DNA from 3 places in the Mesorhizobium sp. WSM4841 genome. Region 1 is predicted to be linked to each of the others. Evidence: predicted binding sites of a transcription regulator. Region 1 holds the regulator's gene; each other region holds the start of a gene.
The links. Region 1 encodes LexA, which represses DNA repair genes until DNA is damaged. Its sites were predicted from a motif close to TGTTCNNNNTGTGTTCNG; they were not measured.
Positions count from the first base shown of each region.

Region 2: the regulator LexA is predicted to act here: its motif matches at 5,082-5,099, upstream of dinB (DNA polymerase IV).
Region 3: the regulator LexA is predicted to act here: its motif matches at 4,715-4,732, upstream of parE (DNA topoisomerase IV subunit B).

Region 1 is NZ_JBVVQC010000005.1:136,525-143,639, reverse strand. It holds gene gltA (citrate synthase) at 1-578, opposite strand, end outside; gene gltX (glutamate--tRNA ligase) at 760-2,184, opposite strand; gene AC0L14_RS08040 (ComEC/Rec2 family competence protein) at 2,287-4,743, shown strand; gene lexA (transcriptional repressor LexA) at 4,737-5,474, opposite strand; gene AC0L14_RS08030 (molybdopterin molybdotransferase MoeA) at 5,579-6,784, opposite strand; gene moaC (cyclic pyranopterin monophosphate synthase MoaC) at 6,787-7,115, opposite strand, start outside.
Region 2 is NZ_JBVVQC010000018.1:98,182-105,296, reverse strand. It holds gene AC0L14_RS21215 (DUF1330 domain-containing protein) at 1-513, shown strand, start outside; gene AC0L14_RS21210 (sulfite oxidase) at 697-1,854, opposite strand; gene AC0L14_RS21205 (DUF1326 domain-containing protein) at 2,113-2,745, shown strand; gene AC0L14_RS21200 (DUF2182 domain-containing protein) at 2,754-3,662, shown strand; gene dinB (DNA polymerase IV) at 3,789-5,030, opposite strand; gene AC0L14_RS21190 (GNAT family N-acetyltransferase) at 5,365-5,823, opposite strand; gene AC0L14_RS21185 (hypothetical protein) at 5,947-6,315, opposite strand; gene AC0L14_RS21180 (hypothetical protein) at 6,527-6,829, shown strand; gene AC0L14_RS21175 (XRE family transcriptional regulator) at 6,881-7,115, opposite strand, start outside.
Region 3 is NZ_JBVVQC010000041.1:19,677-26,791, reverse strand. It holds gene AC0L14_RS31060 (HpcH/HpaI aldolase/citrate lyase family protein) at 1-604, opposite strand, end outside; gene AC0L14_RS31055 (MaoC family dehydratase) at 608-1,084, opposite strand; gene AC0L14_RS31050 (DUF2336 domain-containing protein) at 1,309-2,430, shown strand; gene parE (DNA topoisomerase IV subunit B) at 2,594-4,645, opposite strand; gene AC0L14_RS31040 (GGDEF domain-containing protein) at 4,905-6,071, shown strand; gene gcvP (aminomethyl-transferring glycine dehydrogenase) at 6,143-7,115, opposite strand, start outside.

The DNA.
Region 1 (7,115 bases):
TGGTATTTATAGGCCATTGCCGCGATCGTCGGCATTTTGGCGATCAGCCGCATCGACGCGACCATGCGCTGATACGGGTCCGAGATGTCGGTGGAATCGTGATAGAAGGCTGACAGAGCGCCGACCACGCCGCACATCACCGCCATCGGATGCGCGTCGCGGCGAAAGCCGGTGAAGAAGCGCGACATCTGCTCGTGCACCATGGTGTGGCGCGTCACCCGGTAGTCGAAATCGTCCTTCTGCGCCTTGGTCGGCAATTCACCATAGAGCAAGAGATAGCAGACTTCGAGGAAGTCGCCGTGCTCGGCCAGCTGGTCGATCGGATAACCGCGATGCAAAAGGATGCCGGCATCGCCATCGATAAAGGTGATTTCCGACTCGCAGCTTGCCGTCGACGTGAAGCCGGGATCGTAGGTGAACGCCCCGGTGGTGCTGTAAAGCGAGCCGATGTCGATGACATCAGGTCCGACCGAGCCGCTTCGCACCTTGAGCTCGTGAGTTTTGCCGCCGAATTCAAGTTTAGCAGTCGACGCGTGGGTTTTGCCGCCAAATTCCATCTTTGTCGCAGCTTCGGACATTGCAAACTCCTTTTGGTTTTCTCATGCCGGCAAAGGCGAAATATCTGCAACGCAACACGTCGAAAGCATCGGAGTTCGCGCGTTTGCGCCCGCAATTGGATTTGCGTGCCAAATTGGGCCAAGACCTAATGTTGCACTGCGAAACCCACCTTTCAATGCCAATCTTCTTGGGCCAGTTTTGCTAATCGATTTGATCCGCGACGCGCGCCAGGCTTTCCTCACGGCCAAGCACGGCAAACACGTCGAACACGCCGGGCGAGGTGCTTTTGCCGGTGAGCGCGGCGCGCAAAGGTTGGGCCACAGCGCCGAGCTTATGGCCGCCGGCCACCGCATATTCCCTGATCGCGGCTTCCGCCGCTTCGGCCGTCCAGTCGCCTGAAATCGCCTTCAGCGCCGCGTGGGCGCCCCGCAGGATCTCGCGCGCTTCACCGCCGAGCAATGCAGCCGCCTTCTCGTCGATCGGCAGCGGCCGCTCGGCAAACAGGAAGGCGGCACCGTCGGCCAGTTCGACCAGCGTCTTGGCGCGCTCCTTTAGGCCTGGCAGCGCGGCGAGCATCTGTGCCTTGCGCGTGTCGTCGAGGCGCGCTGCGATCGCCGGGCCGCCTTCGAGATAGGGCAAGGTGTTGATGAAGATATCGAGCAATTCGGCGTCGTTCATGCGGCGCATATGCACGCCGTTCAGCGCCTCGAGCTTGGCGAAGTCGAAGCGGGCGGCCCCCTTGTTGACGTCGCCGATGTCGAACCAGGCAATCATGTCGGCGATCGACATGACCTCGTCGTCGCCGTGGCTCCAGCCGAGCCGCGCCAGGTAGTTGAGCAGTGCCTCAGGCAGGTACCCCATGGCACGATAGGCTTCGACGCCGAGGGCGCCGTGCCGCTTCGACAGCTTGGCGCCGTCGGCGCCATGGATCAGTGGGATATGCGACATCGACGGCACGTCCCAGCCCATGGCTCGATAGATCACCATCTGGCGGGCGGCATTGGTCAGATGATCGTCGCCGCGGATGATGTGGGTGATGCCCATGTCGTGGTCGTCGACGACGACGGCATGCATATAGGTCGGATTGCCGTCCGAGCGCAGGATGATGAAATCGTCGAGATCCTTGTTGGAGAAGCGGACTTCGCCCTGCACGAGATCATGCACCACCGTCTCGCCGTCGGCCGGCGCCTTGATTCGGATCGCGCCCTTGGCGCCGGCTGGCGCCTCGGACGGGTCGCGGTCGCGCCAGCGGCCGTCATAGCGGGGAGGCAAGCCCTTGGCCCGCGCGCTCTCACGCATCGCTTCCAGTTCAGCCGGCGTAGCGTAGCAGTAATAGGCCTTGCCCATGCGCACCAGTTCCTCGGCGACCACGCGGTGGCGCGGCGCGCGCTCGAACTGCGATACCGGCTCGCCGTCCCAGGTGAGGCCGAGCCAGGAGAGTCCGTCGAGGATGGCGGCGGTTGCCGCATCGGTCGAACGCTCACGATCGGTGTCCTCGATGCGCAGCAGCATCGTGCCGCCGGTGTGTTTCGCATACAGCCAGTTGAACAGCGCCGTGCGCGCGCCGCCAATATGCAGGAAGCCGGTGGGCGAGGGGGCGAAACGGGTGACGACCTTGTCGGACATGGAACTCTCAGGCAAGCGCAGGAAGCGGATGTGATTGCGCGGACTTTCGCGCGTCGCGCGTTCATGTAGCATAGGAGGTCAAGGGCGCAAGGGGCAGACCCGATGGCTGGACCAGGCCGCGGCGCGGACAAGAGCGAGGGCACGACCACAAGCGTCAGCGAACGATCGCTGTTTGCCGACGTTCCCCACGCCGAGCCGCTACCCGTTTCGCTGCCTGCGTCGCACCCGGGCATTCAGCCCCTTTCGCCGGACCGCGCCGCGCCAACACCGGCTCCAACACCCGGGCCTGTCATTCGTTTCCGCCGACAGCTTAGCCATCTTTCACCATCCGGTATCCGCAACAGCGTGGCCTCGGCAGCCGGCCTGGAACTAGACCGCGGCGTCGCCTTTCTGCTGGTGCCGGTTTTTCTGGCATGCGGGGTGATCGTCTATTTTTCGCTTGCCGTCGAACCGGACTTTCCGCAGCCTATTGCCGTCGTGGTCCTCACGGCATTGTGTGCGGCAGTGACACGCTCATGGCGCAAAACGCATCTGTGCTTCATGGCAGCGTTGCTGTGCGCACTCGGGCTACTCGCCGCCAAGGTTGAAACCTGGCGCGTGGGAACGCAGATGCTCGGCTCGGAAATCCAGACCCAGCTCACCGGCCGTGTCGTTAGGCTCGATCAGATGGCGAACGGCCGGATCAGGCTGACCATCGACGTGATGTCGACCGCCCGGCCGACACTGCGTTATGCGCCGGAACGTGTCAGGGTTTCGGCACGCAAAATTCCCGCTGAGATGACCGCAGGCTCGGTGGCAACCGGCTATGTGAGGCTTCTGCCTCCGACTGGCCCGGTTAGGCCGGACAGTTATGACTTCTCCTTCGACAGCTATTTCGCCGGTATCGGTGCCAGTGGCTTTTTCCTCGGCAATCCGAAGATCGTCGTTTCCGAAGATGCACCGTTCGCCGCGCGCATTTCTTCCTCGATCGAAAAGGCGCGTGAAACCATCGCCGACCATATCAGGGACAGCATCGGTGGCGCCGAGGGGGAGATTGCCGCCGCGCTGATCGTCGGCGTGCGTGCCGGCATTCCCGAAGAGATAAACGAATCGATGCGGCGCACCGGCATCTACCACATCATCTCGATTTCCGGCCTGCACATGGCGCTTGTCGCCGGCACCATCATGGGATTGCTGCGCGGCGCCTTTGCGCTGGTTCCCGATTTTTCGTCGCGCCGGCCGGTCAAAAAATATGCGGCTGCTGCCGCACTCGTTTCCATCGCTGCCTATCTGATTTTTTCCGGTATCGTGGTCGCGGCTGAACGCAGCTTTATCATGCTGGCGGTAATGCTTGTCGCCGTGCTGTTCGACCGGGCGGCACTCACCATGCGCAATCTGGCGATTTCGGCCATCGCCGTCATCGTCGTGTCGCCGCACGAGGTGGTCGGCCCAAGCTTCCAGATGTCCTTCGCCGCGACCGCTGCTCTCGTGGGCGCCTATGCCGGCTGGTCCGACTATCGTGCCGACAAGGCCACCGCGCCGCCACAGCGACGGTCAACGATCGCTTTCGTCACGCGAAAACTTGCCGCTGGGACAGGTACCATCGCAATGACCTCCATCATTGCCGGCAGCGCCACCGCACTCTTCGCCATCTGGCACTTCCAGCGCGTCTCGCCGCTCAGCCTGTTCGCCAATCTGGCCGTCATGCCGATCGTCACGGTCGTGATGTTCCTGGCCGTCGTCAGCGCCTTGGCAATGCCGTTCGGCTTCGACGGCCCTTTCCTATACATGATGGGCAAGGGGCTGACGGCCATGATTGCAATATCGGGATGGATCTCCGAGCGGTCGCCGGTCGATGCCGTCGGGCTGATCTCGTTGCAGTCGGTTCTGCTGGTGACGGCCGCCCTGGTCATCGCCACGATGGCAACGACATGGTTGCGGCTTGCGGCACTTCCCTTTGCGCTCGCCGGCCTGCTGACGATTTCCGAGACGCGCACCCCCGACGTGCTGATTTCGGAAGATGCGCATCTGGTGGCGCTGCCGATCGGCGGCGGCGAACTTGCCGTCAACCGGGTGCACTCGAACGAATTCACCACCGACAACTGGAAACATGCGCTGGTTTCAGCGACCATTGTCGAGCCGGAGACATTCGAAAAAGGAGACGTGCGGTTCGACATCGTCGACCCGGCCGACCTGCCGCCGGGAGCGCCCTTCTACTGCACTGCCGGCCTGTGCCTCGCCCGGCACCAGTCCGGCGCGATCATCGCGCTCGCCGACGACCGCAAAACCGCACGGCCAGCCTGTGCCTTTGCGGATTTGATCGTCATCGATGATGCCACAGCCTATTATAATCCCTGCCGCAATCCGCTGGTTCTCGTCGTCACCAAACGGCAGCTCGCTCGCATGGGCAGTGCCGCCGTCTTTTTCGATCCGCTATCTGCGACGACGCGCGCAGAAATCCGTTTTGCCGTCAGACAGCCCTATAGGCCTTGGCATGAGCAGCGGAGATTTTCGCGCGAGGCGAGGGGCCTGCCGCCATACCGCAGGGCCGAGAAACCCAAAAAGCCTGCCGTTCAGTAACGCCGGATCAGTCCGACGAGCTTGCCTTGCACCTTGACCCTGTCCGGCCCGAAGATGCGCGTCTCATAGGCCGGATTGGCGGCTTCCAGTGCGATCGAGGCACCTTTGCGGCGGAACCGCTTCAGCGTCGCTTCCTCGTCGTCGACCAAGGCGACGATGATCTCGCCAGGCTGGGCGGTGTCGGCGTTGCGGATGATGACCGTGTCGCCGTCGAAAATGCCGGCCTCGATCATCGAGTCACCCTTGACCTCCAGCGCGTAGTGCGTGCCGCCGGTGATCATGTCCGGTGGTACCGAAATCGAATGCGTCTGGTGCTGGATGGCGTCGATCGGCACACCGGCAGCGATGCGGCCCATCACCGGTATGGAGATGGTGGCAACGACGTCGTCGTCATTGCCGGCTGCGGGCATGCGCGAAGGCGCCGGCTTGATCTGTCGTCCGAGGCTGCCCTGCCCAAGGCTGCCCTGAATGACGCTTGGCGAGAATTTGCGCGCCGCATTGAGGCCGGGCGCGATCGAATCGGGCAGGCGCAGCACCTCCAGCGCGCGGGCGCGGTTGGGCAGGCGGCGAATGAAACCGCGCTCCTCCAGTGCAGTGATCAGCCGATGGATCCCCGACTTCGAGGCGAGGTCGAGCGCTTCCTTCATCTCGTCGAACGAGGGCGGAATGCCGCTTTCCTTCAGCCGCTCGTGGATGAACATCAGCAGTTCATGTTGTTTGCGTGTCAGCATCGCGACCCCCAACAGAATCAGAAAAACAAACCCAGAACAAACACTATCTGTTCCAGTTGTGTTCCGCAACCGTTTAAAATTTAATGAATGTGTTGACGTTTTGTTCAGCGTAGCATCAGCACGCTGCACGCGGCGCCCGTCGCGGCTGGGGGAGCGAACGGCTCGCGCACGATCAGCCCGTTGGCGTCGGCCAGCATTTTGAGCATCGAGGAATCCTGGATGCCGAACGGGGTCGCCAGCAGCGTGCCGGCTTCTTCGCTAACCACGGCGCGTACATAGTCCTGCCTGAGATCGTTGGCCGGCATGGCGGCGCCGAGCCGCGCCTGACGCATGTCCTGCCGGAAGGCGCGGCCGCCGAGCCGCGCAAGCAGCGGCGTCAGAAAGAGCTGCGTGCAGACCAGGCTCGCCACCGGATTGCCAGGCAGGCCGATGCAGCGGATGTCACCCAGCCGCCCGAACATCAGCGGCTTGCCGGGCCGCATGGCGATTTTCCAGAAATCGAGCGTCATGCCTTCACCGGTCAGCACGTCATGGACCAGGTCATGGTCGCCGACCGAGGCGCCGCCCAGCGTGACGATGACGTCGGCGCCTGCGTCGACCGCTTGTTTCACCAGCGTGGCGATCGCCTCCTTGCGGTCGGGGGCGATGCCGAGATCGAGCGCGCTGGCGCCGACCGAGCGGGCCGCGGCGGCGACGCCATAGGCATTGGACGAGATGATCTGGTCGGGGCCAAGGTCGCTGCCCGGCGGCAGCAATTCGTCGCCGGTGGCGATGATGGCGACCAACGGCCGTTTCACCACGCTGACCTGCGGGTGGTTGGCCGACGCCGCCAGCGACAATGCCGCCGGATCAAGCGGGCGGCCTTTCTCCAGCAGGACGTCGCCCTTCGAGAAATCGAGCCCGAGGCGGCGGATGTTGCGGCCTTCAACCGTCGACGCGGTCACTTCGATGCTGCCGCCGCCGAGGTCGCGGACATTCTCCTGGATGACGATGGTGTCCGCGCCTGCAGGAAGCGGCGCGCCGGTGAAGATGCGCACGGCCTGCGCCGGGCCGACTGTTCCGGCAAAGCCGCGTCCGGCCGGCGCCATGCCGATCACCGAAAGTCTTGCGGGCACGGATGCGACATCCTCGGCCCGCACGGCATAGCCGTCCATGGCGGACGCGTTGAACGGCGGCTGGGTGCGGAGCGCCAGGAGCGGCTCCGCCAGCACGCGGTCGGCGGCGTCCATCAGGGCGACGCTTTCAGCCTGCAAGGGCGCAGCATCCTCAAGCAGGCGCTCGAGCGCCTCGGCGACCGGAAGCAGTGCCATTATTAGCCTGCCCCCTTGGCATCCGCCTTGTAGTCGCCGGATTTGCCGCCGGTCTTTTCCGCCAGCCTGATGCCCGAGATCACCATGGCGCGGTCGACCGCCTTGGCCATGTCATAGATGGTCAGGCAGGCGACCGAGACGGCGGTCAGCGCTTCCATCTCGACGCCGGTCTTACCGGTGACGCGGGCCAGCGCCGTGACCTTCAGGCCTGGCAGCGTCGCGTCCGGTTCGATGTCAATGGATACCTTGGTCAACAGCAGCGGATGGCAGAGCGGGATCAGCTCATGCGTCCTCTTGGCCGCCATGATGCCGGCGATGCGCGCCGTGCCCA
Region 2 (7,115 bases), on a different contig from region 1:
CAGATTCCGTTTCCGGATGAAAGCTTCGACGCCGCAGTCAGCCAGTTCGGCCTGATGTTCTTCGAGGATCGAGCAGCCGCACTGCGGGAAATGCTGCGCGTGGTTAAGACCGGCGGCCGGCTCGCCGTCGCGGTCTGCGACTCGCTCGACCAGTCGCCCGGCTATGCCGCAGTGGCGGCTATGCTTGAACGGCTGTTTGGAAGCGACGTTGCGAACGCGTTCCGCGCGCCCTTTGCTCTCGGCAATGCAGAGTTACTGCTCTCGCTCTGCGCGAAGGCAGGCATAGAGCATGCCGAGGTGAAGCGGCACCGCGGAACGGTCCGTTTTGCCTCGATCGAGTCGCTGATCTCGACTGAAAGAGCCTGCATCTGGACGTTGGGCGGACTTTTGGACAACGAGCAGTTTAAGCGGCTTCTGGAGGAGGCCGAGCGAGCACTTATGCCTTTCGTGACAGCGGTCGGCGCCGTCGCTTTCGACATGCCGGCGCTGGTCATCACGGCATCCAAGGGCTGACGCTGGGGACCGATTTCCAGTATTCCGGCCGTCCCATGTCCCCATGGACGAGACGAATCGCGCCAGTCCACCCGAAGCGGTCGTTCCGGGCATCTACGATGCGCGTCTATTTTGCCTGCCGAAGCGAACCTAAAGATTGCTTGGACAACCAGTCTGCACCTGCTTCACCTTCCCGCGTAGTTCTTAGTCGACACGCACGCGGCGCGTCACCTGGCCATTGCTTTCCCAGTATGTGTGTTTCTTGGCAATCAAGGGATCGTCCATTGCCGGTTGAACTTGTCCCGTGGTGCTGACCGCGCGCGAGGTCACCGTGTGTTCGCCGGGAGAGGGATTTGCCCAATCCAGGGACCATATCTTCCAGGCGTGTTCGGCCTCCTCACTGCGGTCAATGATCGCCGGTGCCCATGGCGCTTGATCGATTTGCACTTCGACCCGGTCGATCGGTGCCCCCCAAGCTGCCCCAATGACGCGGTAGTCTGAGTCCTTCCGGGTGACCTTTGCAGGCGCGGACTTTATCCGTGCCCGGCCGACTGAGTTCTCGGTCCACACGGTCTCGCCGTTGTGCTCTTCCTCCCGGATGGTGACATAGTCACGGGCCATCAGAAGGCTCATGAAGCGGGTGTCGCGAACCTCGATGCGTTCCAGCCACTTGACGTTGGCGATCCCGTACCAGCCGGGAGCAATCAGCCGCAGCGGAAAACCATTGGCCGGCGGCAAGGCGGCTCCGTTCATTTCATAGCAGAGCAGATTGTCGGGATTCATCGCGTCGGCGAGTGACATGCTGCGAGCGAAGTTCTGCTGCATCTTGACGTCGCGTATCGGAACCTCGCCCTTGTCAGTACCGAAAAAGACGACCTCGATGCCCTTCTCCATAACGCCGGCTTCCTCGAGGATCGGGGCGAGCGGCGTCCCTGCCCAGCGGGCATTGCCGATGCCGCCAGTGAAAAAGGGAAACCCGTGGTTGCCCGAGCATTCCACTGTGAAAACGACCTCCTGCCGCGGTCGCGCCCTGATGTCGGCGAGCGTCAATTTCAAGGGCTTCTTGACCAGGCCTCCGATCTCCATGGACCATGTCTTCTCGTCGATCGTTGGCCGGTTGAAATGCGAGATGCTGAAGAACTTGTGGTTTGGAGTTATCCAGCTATCCAAATCCTCCCAGACAAGCTGCTTCTGGATACCGACCGGATCGGGATTTTCGGTCGGCTGGTCCAGCCACGCAATAACCTCCTCGCTCGGCCGTGTTGGAAAAGCGTAAGCCCGACGCGAGGTATAGAGAGCAGCAATTGCGGCAAGAGCCGCGCTTCCTTGAACAAGAAGTTCTCTGCGCTGAAAATCAGGCATGTTGTTTACCTCCCAGTTGATCCGGAACGGGCTGCAACGTGCCTTAGGCCGTAGCCTGATCACGGATAGGCGACACAATATGAGGTCTGCCCAGCCGGAAGTATCCGGATAGGTCAGACAATCACCGACGCAAGTCAAGCATGTGAAGCATTGGACGAAACTCTCGCTTGGGTTTCGCATTTTTAAGGGTGCGCCTTTGAGAGGGAAGAGTCCAGGTGTATGATGATGGTCTAATATTTCGACATCAGGGAGGACAGCGTGACGTCTTGGGAAATCAAGGGACGCGAACTCGTCAATTGCACCTGCGAATATGGCTGCAACTGTCAATTCAATGCGTTGCCCGACAAAGGCCATTGCCATGCCGTTGCCGGCATTCAGATCGATGAGGGTCATCATGGCGAAACCGCTCTCGATGGCCTGCGGATCGCCGCGATCTTCAAATGGCCTGGCGCGATCCACGAAGGCAATGGCGAAGCCATCGCTTTCGTCGACGAGAATGCAACCGACCGGCAGCGTAACGCGCTGCTGCGCATCATGACCGGCCAGGACACCGACCCGTTCGCGACGATGTTCGCCGTCTACGCCTCAACCGTGACAAAAATGAATGAGCCGGTGTTCACGAAGATCGATCTCGACCTCGATATTGACGGCCGCAGGGGCCGCATCTTCGTCAAGGACTACATCGAAACGGTCGGCGAACCGATCCGCAACAAGGTGACGGGTGCGGACTCGCGCGCGCAGATCGTGTTGCCGAACGGCTTCGAATATGCGGTCGCCGAGATCGGCAGTGCTTCGAGCACAACCAGCGGCCCGGTTCAGGTGACCACGAAGGACAGTTACGGCCAGTTCGCGCGGCTGCATCTCAACAATCACGGGGTGGTGCGAGCCTGACGCCTCGCATGAACGGCGCGTCGCCACTGGAACGCCTGCTCAGACGCGACCGCGTCATCACGATTGCGGGCGTGGTGGCGCTGTGCCTGCTGGCCTGGCTTTACATCGTCGCCGGTGCAGGGCTCGGCATGAATGCGTGGGAGATGTCGAGGCTCGCGCTGTTCCCCCACCAGCAAACTGCCGGCGTGACCTCCGATATGCCCGGCATGGATATGTCTGGCATGAATATGTCTGGCATGGACATGCCCGGCATGGACATGAGCGCGATGGCCGCAGCGACGGAACCGCGGGTCTGGGGGGCCGCGAACTGGGCGCTGATGATCGCCATGTGGTGGGTCATGATGATCGCCATGATGTCGCCGAGCGCGGCGCCGACCATCCTGCTCTATGCGAGCGTGCATCGCCGTGCGCTCGCACAGGGCCAGATCCAGGACAAGCTCGCGCCCACCGGCGTATTTATGGCAGGCTACCTCCTGGTCTGGCTGGGGTTCTCCGTTGCGGCGACCGCGTTGCATCGGCTGCTCGAACGCGAAGCCTTCGCTTCCGCGACGCTGATGAGCTCACAAAGCCGCTGGCTTTCAGCCATCGTCCTGATCGCCGCGGGCCTCTATCAGCTCTCGCCGCTCAAGAACGCCTGCCTGTCGCATTGCCGGGCACCGACGGCGTTCCTTGCCCGACACTGGCGTCCCCACGCACTCGGCGCGCTGCGTTTGGGCGCACTGCACGGGGCGTTTTGTGTCGGATGCTGCTGGATGCTGATGGCGTTGTTGTTCGTGGGGGGCATCATGAACCTGGTGTGGGTTGCCGGGCTCGCCATTCTGGTGCTGGTAGAAAAGGCGTTTCCTGCCGGCCAGCGGGTTGGCCGGGCGGCCGGCATCGTCCTGATCGCCTGGGGCGGCGCAACGCTTTTGGTCTGACGACCAGAAGACGCAGAAAATTTGCGAGCGGGTGCTGCCCTATCCGGTTGATGCCAAAAACCGGTGCACAACGAACTGGATCCAAGAACGTCATTCCGGCGATTTGCGACCAAGAGTAATCGCGGCTCACAATTCCTTTTCGGCCAGTTCGCGAAACGCGTCGGGGACCGAGCGCGACTGCCCAAGCGCGACCGAGGCATAGCCGACCGCCTCCCAGCCGAAGCGGTCGCGGATCTTGTCGATGGCGCGGTCGGCGGTCCAGCGCGCCGCGCCCTTCCTGGTGCCGGGGCGGCGGCGGTCGTCGTCGAGGCCGAGCGGCAGTTCCAGCTGCAGGGCCGGTTGCTTTTCCAGATGCGAGACGGCGATCGCCAGCAGCGAGATGGTCTTCTCGTGCGGATGATCGGCAAGCACCTTGCGCACCAGCGCCTCGGCGATCTCGGCCAGCATCGCGGTTGCCGAAATCGGCTGGTCGAGCGTGATCGAGCGCGTCACCGAGCGCAGATCGGCAAAGCGAACGCGAACCGTCACGGTGCGGCCGGGCCGCGATTTCGCCCGCAGCCTGGTGGCGACCCTGTCGGCCAGATGCAGCAGCGCCGGCACGAAGATTTTTGCCTCGGCCGGCTTCCTGCCGAGCGCCGATTGTGCGCCGGCCGATCGCGCCCGGCGCTGCGTCTCGAGCTTGCGCGGATCGCGGTTCCAGGCCAGCGCGTTGAGTTTTTCGCCCGCCGCCGGCCCGAGCAGGCGCTCCAGCGACCAGCCAGGCGTCTTCGCCAGTTCGCCGATGGTGTTGACGCCGATGCCGGCCAGCCGCTCCCTGGTCACCGGGCCGACGCCCCACATCAGCTCGACCGGCAGATCGTGCAGGAACTCCAACTCGTGGCGTGGATCGACGACCACCAGCCCGTCGGGCTTGGCCACTTGCGAGGCGATCTTGGCCAGGTGCTTGGTGCGCGCCACGCCGACCGAGATCGGCAGGCCGAGCTCCGCCCGCACGCGGCGGCGGATGGTTGCGGCGATCTCGGCCGGCGGACCGAACAGATGGGTGCAGCCGGCGACGTCGGCGAAGGCCTCGTCGATGGAGATCCGCTCGACCATCGGCGTGAAATCGCCAAGCACCTTGATGGCCGCGTCGCCGAGCCGCTGATAATCCTTGAAATGGCCGCCGACGAAAATCAGCCCGGGGCAGAGTTCCCGGGCGCGCCGCCCCGGCATGCCGCCACGCACGCCAAAGGCCTTGGCCTCGTAGGAAGCGGCCAGCACCACACCGCCGCCGACGGCGATCGGCTTGCCGCGCAGGGCCGGGTCGAGCAACTGTTCGACCGAGGCATAGAAGGCATCCAGATCCGCGTGGAGGATGTTGGCTTCCATCCGGCCCGTTCGCCCGCGGCGGTTCGAACGCCGCATGTCTTGAGGTTTGTATGGAACATAAAGAGAACATTGCGGGTGGATTGTCAAGGAGCGTGGAGGGCAGGTGGAGGGCAATCGCTTCAGGTTTGCGCTGCCCCTCATCGCCCTGCCGGGCACTTCTCCCCGTATAGGGACGGGGAGAAGGACGCTCTCATCGATGGTTTCGCCAATCACCAACGTTGCAGGAAAGTGCCGGGGTTACGGACAGCCCCCTTTGCCCCGTCACTATACGGGGAGAAGGTGCCGGCAGGCGGATGAGGGGCAGCGCCGACTTCGGCAATCAGCCGATCGAGCGCTACAGCGCCATCTTATAGCCGAGATGGCTGGCGGTGAAACCGAGGCCCTCGTAGAAAGCGTGCGCCTTCCGTCGGCTCTTGTCGGTCGTGAGCTGAACGAAGCTGCAGTTGCGTGCACGGCATTCTTCAACCGCCCATTCGATCATCTGCTTGCCGACGCCGCGAGACCGCCATTGCCGGGCGACGCGAACACCTTCGATCTGGCCGCGCCAGGCGCCTTTCCTCGAAATGCCCGGGATGAAGCTGAGCTGCAGGGTTCCGACCACTTGTCCGGCTTCGACGGCCACCGCTAGCAGCTGGTTGGGATCGGCTTCGATTGCTCGGAACGCATCGAGGTAGGACGGCGCGAGCGGCGTCGACGGGTCCTCCCGACCAGCACCGAGCGCATCGTCGGCAAGCAGTGCGACAATCGCCGGCAGATCGTGCGCTTGCGCGCGACGGAATTTGATCTCGCTCATCGAGTGGACATACGGTGTGGATTTGGTGACGGCAAGTGCGGTCCAGCTATGCGCGACAGGCGCGTCGCGGTGCGGGCGACCGGCGCCAGGCATTCGCGGCTGATGGCGTCTGCGACCTCCAGCTTACGCCGCCTGCCGTGCCCAGAGGCGGTGGCCGTAGCGGCGGAAGAAGCGCGCCAGGAGCCGCTGCTGCCTGGCGCGGGCGAGATCGGCGCCGCGCCTTTCCTGGCGCCAGCGCGGCATGTTGCGGAACAGCGCAATGAAGCGGGCGGCGTCCTCGAGCGCCTCCTCGGCCGACTGCGCCGGGCGGATCGCCGCCAGGAACAGCGCCTCGCCATGCTTCAGCCGGTCGACGATCGCTTTGCGCTGGTCATGGCCCAGACGGCCCTTGCCTATGCCGTCGTGGCGGATGGCGGCGAAGGACGCCAGCATGGCCGGGCTGTCGCCAGTATAGCCGCAATCGCGGGCGAACTGGGCGGAGAGGGCGTCCATCTTCGTCTCCTTGATTGGCGGCCGCGACGGAGGCCCGGCCCTGCCGCCTATCTGATCGTCCGCGGCGGCGTTATCAGTCGATCCGATATATAAGCATAACTCAAAAATTGACACAAGTTAAACTTTTGCACGGTGTGAGCGGAACTGACTCGACTCTTCGGGAAAAACCCCTAATGATGTGAACAAAACAGGAACTGAGGCACTAGGGACGATGGCATTGCCGGGCAAGGAAGCGACGATCGCCGAGGTCGTCTCGATCGCGGTCGAGTGTATCGATTGCGGCCGCAACAGATGGTGGAAGCCGGCGGAGCTGAAGCGCTTCGGGGTGACCGCGCAGACGCCGCTGGCGGCGCTTTCGGGGCGCCTTCGCTGCTCGGCCTGCCGCGCCGACGGGCTGCCGGGCGCGGCGATCTCGATCCAGGCGGCGTTCATCGACGAGCAGCAGCAGCGCCGCGCCGAAGCGCGGATGCTTGGCGAGCGCGAGATTCCGCTGGAGAGATCCAGGCGGGCTTGATGGAAGAAACGCCATCTCCCCCGCAAGGGGGGGATAGTGCCTGCCGCCGCCCTAGTACCCCAGCAGTTCCTTGAGCGGGATGACGCGCCAGACGTGCTTGATCGCATAGCGGTTGAAGGTCAGCGTCTTCGGCGGATTGTACTGCTCGACGACCAGCTCGGCGGCGGTGCGCTTAACCAGTTTTTTGATGAAAGCCTTGCCGTTGCGCTCGTGTTCCTCGGGGAACATCTCGATCACCACGTGGTCGCCGGGCACGGCGTCGCGGCCGCCGCAATAGAGCATCTCG
Region 3 (7,115 bases), on a different contig from region 1:
AGTGCGGAAAAACCGTGTCGATCGCCGCGACTTCCGCGGCAGCCGCGGCGAGGATGGTCATGGTGCGGGCGAAGCGGAACACATCGGTGTAGCGGCCATTCTCGTCGCGGGCCGTGCGCGCACCGATTGCTGCCGATAGATCTTCCGCACCCCAGGTCACGCCGACAAGCCGCGCACTTGCGTTGGCGTAGGTCGCAGCCGCCAGCACGCCGGCAGCTGTTTCGGTGATGATCGGCAGGATTTTTATCGCACCATCCGGCAGCCCGCTTTCGGCCTCGTGCACCCTGAGCTTGGCCGAGAGATGCTGGACATCCTGGCCGCTGTTCGACTTCGGCAGCATGATGCCGTGGGGTTTCACTGGCACGAGTGCCGCCAGGTCGTCATCGGTCAGGCCGGTCGAGAGATCGTTGATGCGGACATAGATTGCGGATCTGGTTTGATGCCTGTGTTCGGTGATGAACCGTGCGGCGATGTCGCGTGGCAAAGCCTTGTTTTGTGGCGCAACCGAATCCTCGAGATCGACGATGACCACGTCGGCGCCCGCGCCAAACGCCTTTTCCAGCTTCTTTTCGGAATCGCCGGGAACGAACAGCAGCGAGCGCATCGGTCAGGCCGCCTTCTTCATCATCATCGCCTGCCTCGTGCATTTGGCGACGAGCACGTCGTTCTGGTTGTAGGCGCGGTGCTCGAACTCGACGATGCCGCGGTCCGGCTTCGACCTGGAGTCGCGCACCGACACCACCGTCGTCTCGACGCGGATCGTGTCGCCGTGGAAGACCGGATGCGGAAACACCGTCTCCTTCATGCCGAGATTGGCGATGGTGGTGCCGACGGTGATGTCGTTCACCGAAATGCCGATCATCAGGCCCAGCGTGAACAGCGAATTGACCAGCGGCTTGCCCCATTCGCTTTTGGCGGCGAAGTCGAAATCGATGTGCAGCGGTTGCGGGTTCAGCGTCATTACCGAAAACAGCATGTTGTCGCTTTCAGTGACGGTTTTCCGCAGCGTGTGCCGGAAGACATGGCCGACGACGAACTCTTCCAGATAAAGCCCGGCCATGATCGATGTCCTCCGCTGCCGCATCGGCCCGAAATCGGAATCGATTTTTCGGAAAGCACGATGCGAAGATTCAAAGTGTTAGAGCGTACTTTCCGAAAGGGACCATGTCGCCCTAAGGAAAGGTTGATAGGCGCTGCATACCGCGCTCGCAAGCCAGTTAACAAACATGGTGAACCGTTCGTAAACCATTTCTGCCTACGGTCGTCACGGGGCGGGAACGGACTCGGGTTAGGGGCGCAGCGGACGGCATGGTTGTTTCGCATTTCCTGAAATGGATCTACACGGCGAGGGTTTCGGAGCGCGCCGCTGCGGCAGGCGCTCTGGCTCGCGCCTACATCAATGCCGATCTGCCTTTCGAGGATCGCTGCGCGGCGGAGGCCGCGCTGACGCTGCTGCTCGACGATGCCTCGTCGAAAGTGCGGCTGGCGATTGCAGAAGCGCTGTCGATGAGCCATCACGCGCCGCTGCAGATCATCAGCGCGCTGGCGTCCGATCAACCGGAAGTTGCAAGCCTGGTGCTGGCACGTTCGCCGATGCTCACCGATGCCGATCTGATCGACCGCGTTGCCGGCGGCCAGAAGGCGACGCAGAAACTGATCGCCGATCGTGCGCGCGTCTCCATGGCGGTCGCAGCGGCGATCGCCGAAATCGGCGAGCCGGAAGCCTGCGCCACGCTTCTCGCCAACAGCGGCGCCGACATCGCTTCGCTCAGCTTCCGCCGTATCGCCGAACGCCATGGCCATCTGCCTTCGGTGCGCGAAGCGCTGATTTCCGATGCGCGCCTGCCCGCCGATTGCCGGCATATGCTGCTGATAAAACTTGGTGAAACGCTCAAAGGTTCGCCGCTGGTGGTGGCGCTGATGGGCCGTTCCAGAACCGAGCGCGTCATGCACGACGCCTGCGTCAAAGCTTCCATGACGCTGATCGAAGGCACGCGCCAGGAAGAACATGCGGCGCTCATCGAGCATCTGCGCCTGCGCGGCGACCTGACCGCAAGCTTCATCATTCGCACCATCGCGCATGGCAAGGTCGACTTCTTCGGCTCGGCGCTGGTCGCGCTCAGCCAGCAATCCGAGCAACGGGTGAGAGCGCTGCTGGCCGGCGGGCACGACGTGGCGCTGCAGGCGCTGTTCCGCAGCGCCGGCCTTGCCGCGGTCACGCACGCGATCATTCTGCGTGCGCTAAAGATCTGGCGCGAGGTGGCCAATGGCAAGCGCCTCGCCGGCGTCCAGGAAGTCAGCTGGCTGATGCTGAAGGAATTGGGTGGGCAGTCCGCCGAAGGCGATCTCGCCGGGCTGGTCAAATCGATCCATCTCGATGCGCTGCGCGAAAACGCGCGCGACCATGCGCTGGCAATCGCGGCGGCTTAGACCTTCGCGAAAAATCCGGGAAATCCTCGATCGCGGCGATAATCCGCAGAGAGGCTGCGATCTGCGACATGTCGGCCGCCTCGCTTCGCTCGGTGATGCCAGCCACATACTGCCTTGCAACAGTGACGGCCGCCCGTTTGCGGTTCGCCGAGCAGAAGACGTTTCAGATGTCCAGCACTTCCGTCTCGGCGAATTCCGCGCGTTCCTGGATGAAGCGGAAGCGGGCTTCCGGCTTGGTGCCCATCAGCGCGTCGACCGCATCCTTGGTCGCCGCCTCGGCGTCGATCACATCGACCCTAAGCAGCGTGCGCTTTCTCGGGTCCATGGTGGTTTCCTTAAGCTGGGCGGCCATCATTTCGCCCAGCCCCTTGAAGCGGCCGATTTCGACCTTGCCGCGCCCGGTGAACTCGGTGCGCAGCAGTTCGTCCTTGTGCGCATCGTCGCGGGCATAGGCGACCTTGCCGCCTTGCCGGATTGAGTAGAGCGGCGGCACCGCCAGATAGAGATGGCCGCCGCGGACCAGGCTCGGCATCTCCTGATAGAAGAAGGTGATCAGCAACGAAGCGATATGGGCGCCGTCGACGTCGGCGTCGGTCATGATGATGACCCGGTCGTAGCGCAGATCCTGATCGCGGTACTTCGACCGTGTGCCACAGCCAAGCGCCTGGATCAGGTCGGAAATCTGCTGGTTACCGGCAAGCTTGTCGTTGCCGGCGCTGGCGACGTTGAGGATTTTGCCGCGCAGCGGCAGCACTGCCTGGCTGGCGCGGTCGCGCGCCTGTTTTGCCGAGCCGCCGGCCGAATCGCCCTCGACGATAAAGAGCTCTGCGCCGGCCGCGGCATTCTGCGTGCAGTCGGCGAGCTTGCCGGGCAGGCGCAGCTTGCGCACCGCGCTCTTGCGCGACACTTCCTTTTCCTGGCGGCGGCGCACCCGTTCGTCGGCACGTGCGATCACCCATTCGAGCAGTTTTGAGGCTTCCTGCGGATTGTCGGCCAGCCAGTGATCGAAGGGGTCGCGGATGGCAGTCTCGACGATCCTGATCGCCTCGATCGTCGCCAGCCTGTCCTTGGTCTGGCCGACGAATTCCGGCTCGCGGATGAACACCGACAGCATGCCCGCCGCCGAGATCATGACGTCTTCCGACGTGACGATCGAAGCGCGCTTGTTGCCGACCAGATCGGCATAGGCGCGCAAGCCGCGCGTCAAAACGTTGCGGAAGCCGGCCTCGTGCGTGCCGCCTTCGCCGGTCGGGATGGTGTTGCAGTAGGAATTGAGGAACCCGTCGCCGCCGAACCAGGTCACCGCCCATTCGAGCGAACCGTGACCGCCTTGCCTGTCGCTTTTGCCGGCAAAAATTTCGCGGGTGACCTGGAATTCGTCGCCGAGCGAGGCTTTCAGATAATCCTTGAGGCCACCGGGAAAATGGAACTCGGCCTTGGCCGGCGTCTTGTCCTTCTCCTTGATCAGCGACGGATCGCAGGTCCAGCGGATCTCGACGCCGCCGAACAGATAGGCCTTCGAGCGCGTCATGCGGTAGAGCCGCGCCGGCTCGAATGCCGCACCCTTGCCGAAGATCTGCTCGTCGGGATGGAAGCGGATCTTGGTGCCGCGCCGGTTGTGTACTTCGCCGAGCTGCTCCAGGCCGGTCACCGGAACGCCGCGCGAAAAACGCTGGCGATAGAGCTGGCGGCCACGCGCGACTTCGACCTCGAGATGGTCCGACAGCGCGTTGACGACGGAGACGCCGACGCCGTGCAGGCCGCCCGAGGTCTCGTAGACCTTGCTGTCGAACTTGCCGCCGGAATGCAGCGTCGTCATGATGACTTCGAGCGCCGGCTTCTTGAATTTCGGATGCGGATCGACCGGAATGCCGCGGCCATTATCGGTGACCGCCAGATATCCGTCGGCAGAAAGCTCGACATCGATGAAGGTTGCGTGGCCGGCGACCGCCTCGTCCATCGAATTGTCGATGACCTCGGCGAACAGATGGTGCATCGCCTTGTCGTCGGTGCCGCCGATATACATGCCGGGTCGCCGCCGCACCGGCTCCAGCCCTTCCAGAACCTCGATGTCGGCGGCACTGTAGCTCTCGCTGCCGTCGCGGGATGCCGGGCGCTTCGCCGCCTGCACCAGCGGATCGGCCGGGCGCGCGGTTGCGCGAACCGGTGGCGGCTGCTTGTCCAAACTGCCGAAAAGATCGTTACTGTCGTCCATGCTGGTCCTGATTCCGATGCTGCGAATCACCACCCGATACTGCCACGCTTTTTGCGGGCAGGCGACGGAGGTTCCTGTTACGTTCGAGGATAGAGCCTCTTACTGCAAAACCATTCGACAACCAAGCGGCGGAAATGGGCATCGACGCTTTGTAAACCTTGTCCGAAGGTTACGTCGAAAGGTTGGCCGAAAAACGGTATCTGCGCACTGCCGCTGGCCTACAATGCAACGGAACTCCTGAAGAGGCTGCTGCTTACGCATGTTGGATTACAGTTCGCTCCTGCTCGCGGCGGCGCTGTCGGGCACGTGCATCAGCATCACCATGTTTGCGATCTGGTTCACCGCGCCACAGGCACGCTCTATGCTGACGGTGGCGTGCGGCATTCTTGTGCTCGTCGTGCATGTGGTCTTGTTCTGGCATTATGCCAGGCATCCCAGCCCGTGGCTTTGCCAGATTGTGCTTGCGCTTCTCAGCCTGGGCTTCCTGACCCTCTGCCTGTCGGCCATGCAGTATCTCGGCGTGCGCGACTACAGGCGCGCCATCTTGCCGACCGTGGCTGCGATGGCGGTTTGCGCAGGCGCGACGTCGCTGGGCCTTGATGGCGTCGGCTTCATCGTAACCTACGCGACGGTAACGGCGCTGCTCTCGCTTATCGGGGTGATGTTCTGGATCAAAGGAGGTCATGATCGCCGGATATTGCTGGTCGTATCGTTCCTGAGCGGCGTCTGTGCGCTGTCCTTCGTGCTTTGCGGCGCGGTCCTGCTGGTCGAGGGCCAATGGGTGCTCGGCGTTGCACCCGACAACTGGGCCGAACGGTTGAATTCCGTCGTGGCGGTCGCCTGCATGACCGGGCTCGGCGCACTGACGCTCTCCCTGCACCACTTGCAGGCGCAGATCGAATTGAAGGCCGAGACCATGACCGACCCATTGACCGGGCTGATGAACCGGCGGGCGTTGACGGCATTCTACGGTGAGCGGGTTTTCGGCCCGTTCATGTCCGTTGCCATGTTCGACCTCGATCATTTCAAAAAAACGAACGACGTATTCGGTCATCCGGTCGGCGATCAGGTCCTGCGCCGCTTCGCCGCTGTCATCAGGAAATATGCCAGGACCGGAGTCGACGCCTTCCGGCTGGGCGGCGAGGAATTCGTCCTCGTCATGTCGCGGATGACTGAAGAGAAGGCTTACGACATTGCAAGCAAGATCAGCGTCGCCTTCGGCACGGAAGTCGTGGCCACCCAGCTTGGTCCGTTGCGCAGCACAGTCAGTGGCGGCATCGGCTTTGGCGGGACGGATGGGGCCAGTCTCGACCATGTGCTGGCCGAAGCCGACGCCGCACTCTATGCGGCAAAGCGCGCCGGGCGAAATCGCGTCGTCGCCCAGAAGACGAGCAAGGCCGACGCGCCGGCCTTGCGTTCTGCCTGATTGAGGCTTCTATCTTCTTGTTAGACCATGATCTTGTCCGAAAACCGGATTCCACTTTTCGGGATCATGGTCTACTCCGCCGCACCCAGATATTCCGACAGCGGCGGGCAGGAGCAGACGAGGTTGCGATCGCCGGCGACATTGTCGATGCGCGACACCGGCGGCCAGTATTTGGCTGATGTGTCGACATCACCGGCGGGGTAGGCCGCCTCCAGGCGCGAATAGGGATGGGTCCACTGGCCGGCCAGTGCCTCGGCCGCTGTATGCGGCGCATTGACCAGCGGATTGTCGGCCAAGGGCCATTCGCCTTTCGCCACCTTGGCTGCCTCGCCCGATATCGCGATCATCGCTTCGCAGAAGCGATCCACCTCGCTCTTGGGCTCGGACTCGGTCGGCTCGACCATCAGCGTACCGGCCACCGGAAACGACATAGTCGGCGCATGGAAACCATAGTCGATCAGCCGCTTGGCGACGTCGTCGACGCTGATGCCGGAGCTCTCCTTCAGCACGCGGGTGTCGAGGATGCACTCATGGGCGATGCGATCGTGCCTGCCCTTGTAGAGGAGCGGGAAGTGCGGTGCGAGCCGCGTCGCCACATAGTTGGCGGAAACGATCGCCGTCTCGGTCGCCTGCTTCAGACCGGAGGCGCTCATCATGCGGATGTACATCCAGGTGATCGGCAGGATCGAAGCGCTGCCGAAGGGTGCGGCCGCCACGGCATGCGCCGAGCCCTCGGTGACATGACCTGGCAGATAGGGCTTCAGGTGGGCCTTGACGCCGATCGGGCCGACGCCCGGACCGCCGCCGCCATGCGGGATGCAGAACGTCTTGTGCAGGTTCATGTGGCAGACATCGGCGCCGATGTCGCCCGGCCGGGCGAGGCCGACCAGCGCGTTGAGATTGGCGCCGTCGAAATAGACCTGGCCGCCATGCTCATGGATAAGGGCGCAGAGGTCGCGCGCGCCTTCCTCGAAGACGCCATGCGTCGAGGGATAGGTGAACATCAGCGCCGCGAGGTTTTGCGCATGCTCGGCCGCCTTGGCA